Regions from separate parts of the Mesorhizobium sp. BHbdii genome, predicted to be linked through region 2. Evidence: riboswitches for the same ligand, from Rfam matches in the RefSeq annotation. Region 2 holds a riboswitch; the other holds the start of a gene.

Region 1 (5,112 bases), on a different contig from region 2:
CCCCGGCGCCGGCAACGATGCAGTCGACATGGTCCACGATCAGGCCACCTCAGCCCTGTTGTTGTGCCTGGAGAGCCGTTCAACGATAACGACCCGGCGATGCGCACAGACGGCTTCGTGCAGGTTCTCGCGTTCTGCGGCCTCGAAGCTGAAATTCTGCATGTCTTCCGTCCATCCGCCAGCGCTTTCGAAAGGGCTTGACACCCTTACGAGAAACAGATGCATCAAACAGCATAATCCAAGAGGCGATGCGCGCCGAACGGCGGCAGGACCCAGTCCGGCATGCAGGACAGGAACCATCATGGACGCACGACCGAATTCTCCCGAAGCCCGCGACGTCAGCTACCACATGCACGCCTACACCAATGCCCGCAAGCATGAGGAGGCAGGGCCGCTCGTCATCGAGAAGGGCGACGGCATCTATGTCGAGGATCTGGCCGGCAACCGCTACATCGAGGCGATGGCCGGGCTTTGGAGTGTCGCGGTCGGCTTCTCGGAGAAGCGGCTGGTCGACGCGGCGGTGCGCCAGATGTCCAAGCTGCCTTACTATCACGACTTCGGTTCCAAATCGCATTCGCCGCTGATCGATCTCGCCGAGAAGCTTGTGCAGATGGCGCCAGTGTCGATGAGCAAGGCGTATTTCACCAATTCCGGCTCCGAGGCCAATGATACGGCCATGAAGATGATCTGGTACCGGTCCAATGCCCTCGGCCAGCCGGCACGCAAGAAGATCATCAGCCGCAATCGCGGCTATCACGGCGTCACCATTGCCGCGGCAAGCCTGACCGGCCTGCCCAACAACCACATTTCCTTCGACCTGCCGATCGCCAATGTGCTGCACACGTCGACGCCGCACCATTGGCGCGAAGCGCTGCCAGGCGAGAGCGAAGAGCAGTTTTCGAGCCGGCTTGCCGACGACTTGGAAAAGCTGATCCTGGCCGAGGGCCCGGAAACCATCGCCGCCTTCTTCGGCGAACCGATCATGGGCGCCGGCGGCGTCATCGTTCCGCCGGCCGGCTACTGGGAGAAGATCCAGGCGGTGCTGTCGAAATACGACATCCTGCTCGTTGCCGACGAAGTCATCTGCGGCTTTGGTCGAACCGGCGAAATGTTCGGCTCGCAGACCTTCGGTATCAGGCCCGACATCATGGTGCTGTCGAAACAGATCTCTTCATCCTACCTGCCGATCTCGGCCCTGCTGATCAACGAAAAAGTTTTCGAGCCGATTGCCGACGAAAGCAATCGGATCGGCACCTTCGGCCACGGCTTCACCGGCGGCGGCCATCCCGTAGCGGCCGCGGTCGCGTTGGAGAACCTGAAGCTGATCGAGGAACGCGATCTCGTCGGCAATGCGCGCACGGTCGGCGCGCATATGCAGAAGTGCCTGCGCAAGTTCGCTTCGCACCCGCTTGTCGGCGAAGTGCGCGGCGTCGGCCTGATCGCGGCGGTCGAACTGGTCGGCGACAAGGCGGACAAGACGCCGTGGGAGACGGCCGGCGCGCTGGGCGGGCTCGTCAACGGTTTCATGCAGCAGAACGGCGTGATCTCGCGCAACATGGGCGACGCGCTGGCCTTCTGCCCGCCGCTGATCATCACCGAACCCCAGGTCGATCAGGTGGTCGACGCGTTTGAAAGATCGCTCGAAGCCGCGGTCAAGCAGGTCGGATCACAGAGCTGATCAGGTCATCCGAAGGGAGAGGCTGAACGGGCGTTGGTGGCTGGCGAAAGCCAAAGCGGGATCCGATCTCCCCCGCAAGCGGGGGATCGGCAGCTTCGCCGGCGCCGCCAAGCTTGGCAATTGCTCTGAAGCGATTGCCTTGGAGCGATTGCCCTAGACCCATACTTGAACATCCTTTGCGCGGGTGCTACGTCGCTCATATCGACAGGGGCGCTCCGTATTGCCGGGGCTGAGATGGTGGGCGTCAAGCCTTCGGTCCCTCAAGCTGATCTGGGTAATGCCAGCGGAGCGAGGCGACCATGTTTTCAGGTGCACAGATTTCCCTGTATCCGATGTGCGACGATTTCGTCGGCGTCATCCTTAGGGCACTTTCGGCGATGGATCCCTATCGACCGAATTTCCGCATCGAGACCGACGACATCTCGACGCTGATCGTCGGCCCGCCCGAACAGCTTTTCCCGGCCATGCGCGATCTCTTCGCATCGGCGGCGGCAAGTGGCGTGCATTGCGTGTTGTCGGCAACGGTGTCGCGTGGCTGCCCTGGCGAGCCTGACGATCCGATCTGCACACCGCTTTCCGGCAGCAGCCACGAGCCGTCCCTGGCCGAGCGCATCGGCGCGGCGCGGGCGCATGTCGACGGTGCGAAAAAACTCGGACAAGAGGTCGCCGCGCAGTTCTCGCTCTATCCGCTCGGCGAGGGCCACCACATGGACGAGATCTACGGCTGCATCGACTTCCTCAAGGCCTCGGGGGTCTTTGACAGGTCGAAGAATTTCTGCACGAAGCTGAGGGGCGACGCTGGACCGGTGTTCGCGACGGTGTCGGAAGCTTTCCTTCGCTTCGGCGCGCCGCAAGGCCATGTCGCGCTCGACCTTACCGTGTCGGCGAACAGCCCGAGCCCTCGTTAGCCTTGGCTGTCAACAGGTTGCAGCGAGATCCGAGACGGCATCCGGAACGACCACCAGCTTGCCGACGAAATCCTTGGCAATGAAATCCGCCTGGGCGCGGTGGAAATCGGAGAGCTTGTAGACGCCGCCGACCAGCGGTCGGATCTTCTTGTCCTCGATGTAGCGCACGATACGGCGGAAATCGTGTCGTGTGCCCTGACTGGACCCGTGCAGCTGCAACTGCTTGAGATACATAGTGCGCAGATCGAGCTGCACGACCGGGCCGGCAATCGCGCCGGCCGTCGTGTAGCGACCTTCGGGCCTGAGGATGCGCAAGAGGTCGTTGAACATGGCGCCGCCGACCAGGTCAGCAACCACGTCGATCGGCCGGCCCTCGGTCGCTGCGTTCACGGCGGCGGGCAGGTCGGCGATGCCACGAGTGATCACCGCTTCGGCCCCGATGTCGAGCACCGCCTGTTCCTTGCCCTTGCCGACGACGGCATAGGGGATGGCGCCGCGCGCCCGCGCCAGCTGCACGATGCCGGAGCCGACGCCGCCAGAAGCGCCAGTGACCAGCACACGCTCGCCAGCTCTTAGTGCGGCACGTTCCAGCATCTGTTCGCCCGTGAGATAGGCGCAGCAGAAGGTGGCAAGTTCGACATCGGTCATTTCGGTATCGACGACATGGGCGTTCTCGGCTGGCACAGCCTGGTATTCGGCATAGCCGCCGTCACGGCCGTGGCCCATGTAGTCGATGTCGGCGAGGGAATCGTCGTCGCGGTTGTAGATCGAGAAATCGACCATCACCCGCTCGCCGATACGGTCCGGCGAGACGCCATCGCCGAGGGCGACGATGTGGCCGACCGTGTCTGTGCCCTGGATGCGCGGGAAAGTCAGCGTGTTGCCTTGGCGGCGCCAAGTCGATACCGCGGCAGCATCTTCCTCCGTGCCATAGGCGCCCTGACGCACCCAGACATCGGTGTTGTTCATGCCGCAAGCGGTGACCTTGACCAGCACTTCACCTGGGGCGGGCGAGGGCACTTTCACGTCGGTGCGGTAGACGAGCTTTTCCGGCCCGCCGTGACCGGTCAGCTGCACGGCGGCCATGGTGGCGGGGAGGGTTTTGGTCATGGCGTCCATGTCGATCTTCAGATGTTTGCAAACACGCTTTTCACCGCATCGGCCGTCTTCGAGACGATGATGTCGGCCTCTTCGCGGGTGAGGCAGAGCGGCGGCGCAAAGCCGAGAATGTCGCCCTGCGGCATGGCGCGGCCGATGACACCGCTTGCGGCGAGGGCGGTTGCGACCTGCGGCCCGATCTTTTGCGATGCATCGAAGAACACGCGATCATTTCTGTCGGCGACGAACTCGATTGCCGCCAGCATGCCGTCGCCGCGCACCTCGCCGACGTTTTTGTGGCCGCCGACGGCTTTCGCCAGTTCGGCACGGAAATAGGCGCCTGTCTCGGCGGCGTTGGTCACCAGGTCCATCTCGTCGATCAGTTCGAGGTTGGCGACACCGGCGGCAACGCAGATCGGATGCGCTGAATAGGTCCAGCCATGGCCGAGCGAGCCGAGCTTGTCGGAACCCTGCACCAGCACCTGCCAGACCTTGTCCGAGACGATGACGCCCGACAGCGGCGCATAGGCCGAGGTCAGGCCCTTGGCGATGGTGATCAGGTCGGGCTTGATGCCGTAATGGTCGGAGCCGAACATGGTGCCCAGCCGGCCGAAGCCGGTGACCACTTCGTCGGCGACCAGCAGCACGTCGTATTTCTTCAGCACCGCCTGGATCTTTTCCCAATAGAGGGCGGGCGGCGGCACAATGCCGCCGGTGCCGAGGATCGGCTCGCCGATGAAGGCGGCAACCGTGTCCGGGCCTTCAGCCAGGATCATCTCTTCGAGCTTGTCGGCGCAGTATTGGGAAAACTGCTCCTCGCTCAGCGAGCGGTCGGTACGGCGGAAATAATAGGGCGCCTCGGTGTGCAGGATCGGCGCACGCGGCAGGTCGAAGGCGTTGTGGAACAGGTCGAGCCCAGTCAGCGATCCGGTCATGACGCCGGAGCCGTGATAGCCGCGCCAGCGCGAGATGATCTTCTTCTTCTCCGGCCTGCCGAGCACGTTGTTGTAGTACCAGATCAGCTTGATGTTGGTTTCGTTGGCGTCGGAACCGGAGAGGCCGAAATAGACCCTCGACATGCCTTGCGGGGCGCGGTCGATGATCATCTTGGACAGCGTGATCGACGCCTCGGTGCCGTGGCCGACATAGGCGTGGTAATAGGCGAGGTTCTTGGCTTGCGCGGCGATGGCGTCGGCGATCTTCTGCCGGCCATAGCCGACATTGACGCAATAGAGGCCGGCGAAGGCATCGATGCTCTTGCGGCCATTATTGTCCCAGATGGTGACGCCTTCGCCGCCGGCGATCACGCGGGTCGGGCTCTCGCCGCGCGCGTGGGTACCCATATGGGTCGAGGGATGGAAGAAGTGGTCGCGGTCCCAGGCGGCGAGTTCGTTGGACTGGTCGAGCATCTTTTTTACTCCTGAGGAA
Region 2 (5,112 bases):
AACGACAGTTTCTTTGCTGGACCCTTCGGCGCAGCTGCTTCGGTCCTGCCTGCCGCCGCCACTTCGCTGGTCTCCGCCTTTGGCGGCCGTGCCTTGCGATCGTCCAGTCTGGTGCCGCCGCGCTGCGCCAGCATGTCGGAATAGCCGCCGGCATATTCGATCCAGCGGCCGCCGCCGTCCGGCGCGATCAGGCTGGTCACCGTGCGATCGAGGAAATCGCGGTCGTGGCTGACCAGGATGACGGTACCGGCAAAACCGGCGACCAGTTCCTGAAGCAGTTCCAGTGTCTCCATGTCGAGATCGTTGGTCGGCTCGTCGAGCACCAGCAGGTTTGCCGGCCGCGCCAGCACGCGGGCGAGCAGCAGCCGCGCCCGCTCGCCGCCCGAAAGCTCGCGCACCGGCGTGCGCGCCTGTTCCGGCTTGAACAGGAAATCCTTCATATAGGAGACGACGTGGCGCTGCTCGCCATTGATGACAAGGTTCTCGCCGCGCCCGTCGGTGAGGTATTGCGCCAGTGTTTCGGCCGGGTCAACCGCCTCGCGCTTCTGGTCGAGCGTGGCGATCTCCAGATTGGTGCCGAGCCGCACCGAGCCTGAATCCGGCTTCAATTCGCCGGTCAGCATCTTCAGCAGCGTCGTCTTGCCGGCGCCGTTCGGGCCGACCAAGCCGACACGATCGCCGCGCTGGATGCGGGTCGAGAAGCCCTTGACCACGGTAAGATCGCCAAAGCTCTTCTCGATGTTCTTGGCCTCGATCACCAGCTTGCCGGATTCGGCGGCGTCGCTGGCCACCATGGTCGCCGCACCCTCGGCGCCGCGATGGCCACGAAAACGCTGGCGCAGGGTCTGCAGTTCGCCGAGCCGGCGCATGTTGCGCTTGCGCCTTGCCGTCACGCCGTAGCGCAACCAGTGCTCCTCGCGCACGATCTGGCGGCCAAGCTTGTGCTGCTCGCGCTCTTCTTCTTCCAGCACGTTGTCGCGCCATTCCTCGAAATGGCCAAAGCCCTTGTCGAGCCTGCGGGTCTGGCCGCGATCGAGCCAGACAGTGGCGCGTGACACGCGCTCGAGGAAACGGCGGTCGTGCGAGATGACGATCAGCGCCGAAGAGGTGCGGCCAAGCTCCTCCTCCAGCCACTCGATGACCGACAGGTCGAGATGGTTGGTCGGCTCATCAAGGAGGAGAATGTCGGGCTCCGGCGCCATGACGCGGGCAAGGGCAGCACGGCGCGCCTCGCCGCCGGAGAGATCGTTCGGCCGCTCGTCGCCGGACAGGCCGAGATGCTCCATCAGATAGGTGGCGCGGTAGGGATCGTCGGCGGGTCCGAGCCCCGCCTCGACGTAGGCGCGGACGCTGGCGAAATCATCCATGTCGGGCATTTGCGGCAGGTAGCGCACTGTCGCCGAAGGCTGGCGGAACACCTCGCCGTCCTGCGGCTCGATCAATCCCGCAGCGATCTTGAGCAACGTCGACTTGCCCGAGCCGTTGCGGCCGACCAAAGCGATCTTGTCGCCCGCCGACGCCGTCAGTTCCGCTCCGTCGAGCAGCGGCGTGCCACCGAAGGTCAGTTTTATCCCGTCGAGATTGAGAAGTGGCGGCGCCATGTCAGCTTTCGGTAAGGGGGAATGGGTGGGCGAGCAACAGCGCGCGGCCGCTGCCCAGCGCGATTTCAAGCCGGCCCTTGACCTCATTGGAAATGGTCAGCGACGAGCCGAACGCCATCTCGATATGGTTCAGCGGCCATTTGGCGCCGGTCACGCTCAGGCCGGAAAGGTCGGAAAAGCCGAGAATCGAAAACAGCGTGCCATCGGCGTAGTCGAAGCCGACCTTTCCGCGAAGCAAGGGGATGCCTTCCTGTGCGCCGCTGGTCAAAAGCACCTCCGTCCCTGCCTCGGCCAGTCGGACGCTGAGCGCCAGGTGCAAGAAGGCGTGGTCGGTCCGCTTGCCACCGAACGCGCCGGCAAGCACGAGGCTGGTCGCGCCGCGTTCGAGCGCGGCGGCGATAGCCAGTTCGCCGTCGGTCTTGTCCTTTTCTGCCGGAAACACCTGGCGGGGCACGGCGGCCAGCTCGTCCGGCAAATCCGCCGGCACCGAATCGAAGTCGCCGACCCAGAGTTCCGGCGTCAGGCTCAGCGTCCGGGCATGGCTCATGCCGGCGTCGGCGGCGATGACACGCGTGCCAGCGACCTGGCGGTCGAGCAGCGGCGTGCGGATAAGATCGCCGCCAAGCAGGATGGTGAATTTGCTCATATGCGTGGCCCTTACCAGCCCTGCTTGCGAAACGGAAGGCCGCGTTCCGGATGCCCGGCAAACTTCCGCTTGCGCCACACCTGGGCCGGGCCTATGTGTCGAAACGCTCTAACGGGGTGCTGGACGCGATCTTCGCGGACCAGCTGAGAGGCAACCATGCCAACCCGCTGAACCTGATCCGGTTTGTACCGGCGGAGGGATTAGACGTTTCGGACAGCCCGACGCCTCAATTCCTTTCAACGTGAACGAAGGAGGCGCCGATGCGCACGTTTTTATACACTCTTGTTTCGGCAATGCTGCTTGCGGCGGCCCTTCTCGCCGGCATCGGGCCGGCATCCGCGCAGGAAAAACTCACCGTCTATACCTATGAGAGCTTCACCGCCGACTGGGGTCCAGGCCCCGCGGTGAAGAAGGCCTTCGAGGCCGAATGCGGCTGTACTCTCGAATTCGTCGCGGTCGCCGACGGCGTCGCCCTGCTCAACCGCGTCAAGCTGGAAGGCGCCGCAACCAAGGCCGACATCGTGCTCGGCCTCGACACCAATCTGACGGCCGAAGCCAAGGCCACCGGCCTGTTTTCGCCGCATGGCGTCGTCATCGACGTCAATGTGCCGGGTGGCTGGAGCGACAATATTTTCGTGCCGTTCGACTATGGCTATTTCGCCGTCGTCTACGACACCGAAAAGCTAAAGACCCCGCCGAAGAGCCTGAAGGAATTGGTCGACGGCAATGCCGATGAGAAGATCGTTATCCAGGATCCGCGCACCTCGACGCCCGGTCTCGGCCTGCTGTTGTGGGTGAGGTCGGTCTATGGCGACAAGGCGCCGGAAGCCTGGGCCAAGCTTAAGGCAAAGGTGCTCACCGTGACGCCGGGCTGGAGCGAGGCCTATGGCCTGTTCACCAAGGGTGAGGCGCCGATGGTGCTGTCCTATACCACGTCGCCGGCCTATCACATGGTCGCCGAAAACACCGAACGCTATCAGGCGGCGTCCTTCGAGGAGGGCGAGTATCTGCAGATCGAGGTTGCCGGCATAACCACCACGGGTGCGAAGAACCCGTTGGCGAAACAGTTCTTGACTTTCATGACCGGGCCGAAATTCCAGGATGTCATCCCCGAGACCAACTGGATGTTTCCTGCCGGCAAAACTGACAAGCCGCTCAATCCGGCCTTCGACAAGCTCGTCAAGCCGACCAAGACTTTGCTGTTCAGCCCCGAAGAGGTCGCCGCCAACCGCAAGGCCTGGGTCGACGAATGGCTGTCGGTGATGAGCAAGTAGCTTGTGATTGAAAGATGATCACCTTACGGTGCCCCCCTCTGTCCTGCAGGACAGAGGGGCGTGGGCGGGAACTCGGCCTCAGCCATATTTTCTGCTTCGACGATCGTTGAACCAGGCAGGGCGGCATGCATACCGGATATCCTGCCGATCCCCGCGTCACCGCCGGCACCATCGCGCTTGCCGCTGTTGCGCTGCTGATCGGCGGAGCGTTCGCCGGGCTCATCCTTGAAGCTACGCGCAACCCGACCGGCGCCGCGTCGACTTTCGATTCCTACCTCTTCCGTGTCGCCCGTTTCACGCTGTGGCAGGCTTTGCTGTCGACACTGCTTTCCGTGGTGCCGGCGCTGTTCGTTGCGCGGGCGCTGTCGCGGCATCCGCGCTTCTTTGGTCGTGCCTTGATCCTGCAGCTCTTCGCCGTGCCGCTTGCGCTGCCGGCCATCGTCGCCGCACTCGGCATTCTGGCTCTCTATGGCCGTGCCGGCTATTTCGCCGGCGTGCTCACCGCGATTGGCGGTCAGGGCTGGCCGGGCATATACGGCCTGTCCGGCATCCTCGTAGCCCATGTCTTCTTCAATCTGCCGCTGGCGACGCGGCTGTTCCTCGAGGCGCTGGCGACGGTGCCGGCCGACCAGTGGCGGCTGGCGAGCCAGCTCGGCATGGGCGCCAGACCCGCATTCCGGTTGATCGAATGGCCGACGCTGCGTGCGGCACTGCCAGGGGTCGCCGGGCTTGTCTTCATGCTCTGCATCACATCCTTTACCATCGTGCTCACGCTGGGCGGTGGGCCGGGCGCGACGACACTGGAGGTCGCCATCTATCAGGCGCTGCGTTTCGATTTCGATCCTGCCCGCGCGGTCACGCTGACACTGCTGCAGATCGCGCTGACCTTCATCGTGGTGCTTGCATTGATGCGGCTTGGCGCCAACACCGTCGGCGACGCCAACCTGCCGGTGGCACCGCGCCGGTATCTTTCGGCTGGTACGGCCGAGACCGTGCTGAACGCAGCATTGATCGTTCTGGCATTGCTGTTCGTCGCCGGGCCGATGGCGGCCACGGTGACGTCAGGCCTTGGGGCCGATCTCGGCCGGCTGGCGGCCGAGCGCGCGGTGCGGCAGGCAACGCTGACCAGCGCCGTGCTCGCCTTGCTGGCGGCGCTGCTTTCAGTGGCGCTGTCGCTGTCGCTCGTCATGGCACGACGGGCGCTGGCCTTGAGGCGTCGCGTCGACGCCAAGACGCTGCTCGAATACGCCACCGATACCGGCGCCGGCTTCGTCCTCGTCGTGCCGCCCATCGTAATCGGCGCCGGCTGGTTCCTTCTCCTGCGTACTTTCAGCGATGTCTTTGCCATCGCCCCTGTCATGGTCGTCGCCGTCAACGCGGTGATGGCGATGCCGTTTGCCATCCGCGCCATTCGCCCCGGCTATGATGCGGCGAGCGAACGCCACGAACGGCTCTGTTTACTGCTTGGCATTTCGGGCTGGGACCGGTTCCGGCTGGTCGACTGGCCGTCGCTGCGGCGGCCGCTCGCCACCGGTTTCGCGTTCGCGATGGCTTTGTCGCTCGGCGATCTCGGCGTCATTGCCCTGTTCGG

What was found. A riboswitch is a leader RNA that binds a small molecule or an ion and turns the genes downstream of it on or off. The one in region 2 is predicted to bind thiamine pyrophosphate.
Region 1: linked by a shared signal. The riboswitch ahead of ACWTU8_RS03000 (YkoF family thiamine/hydroxymethylpyrimidine-binding protein) and the one ahead of thiB (thiamine ABC transporter substrate binding subunit) in region 2 are both predicted to bind thiamine pyrophosphate.

Annotation. Positions count from the first base shown of each region.
Region 1 covers NZ_JBSPKX010000001.1:631,441-636,552, forward strand. The annotation lists gene ACWTU8_RS02985 (NAD(P)/FAD-dependent oxidoreductase) at 1-37, opposite strand, end outside; gene ACWTU8_RS02990 (hypothetical protein) at 40-162, opposite strand; gene ACWTU8_RS02995 (aspartate aminotransferase family protein) at 302-1,678, shown strand; TPP riboswitch at 1,875-1,987, shown strand; gene ACWTU8_RS03000 (YkoF family thiamine/hydroxymethylpyrimidine-binding protein) at 1,978-2,586, shown strand; gene ACWTU8_RS03005 (alcohol dehydrogenase family protein) at 2,596-3,705, opposite strand; gene ACWTU8_RS03010 (aminotransferase) at 3,714-5,093, opposite strand.
Region 2 covers NZ_JBSPKX010000005.1:280,749-285,860, reverse strand. The annotation lists gene ACWTU8_RS24905 (ABC-F family ATP-binding cassette domain-containing protein) at 1-1,601, opposite strand, end outside; gene ACWTU8_RS24900 (thiamine diphosphokinase) at 1,603-2,247, opposite strand; TPP riboswitch at 2,350-2,464, shown strand; gene thiB (thiamine ABC transporter substrate binding subunit) at 2,508-3,521, shown strand; gene thiP (thiamine/thiamine pyrophosphate ABC transporter permease) at 3,647-5,112, shown strand, end outside.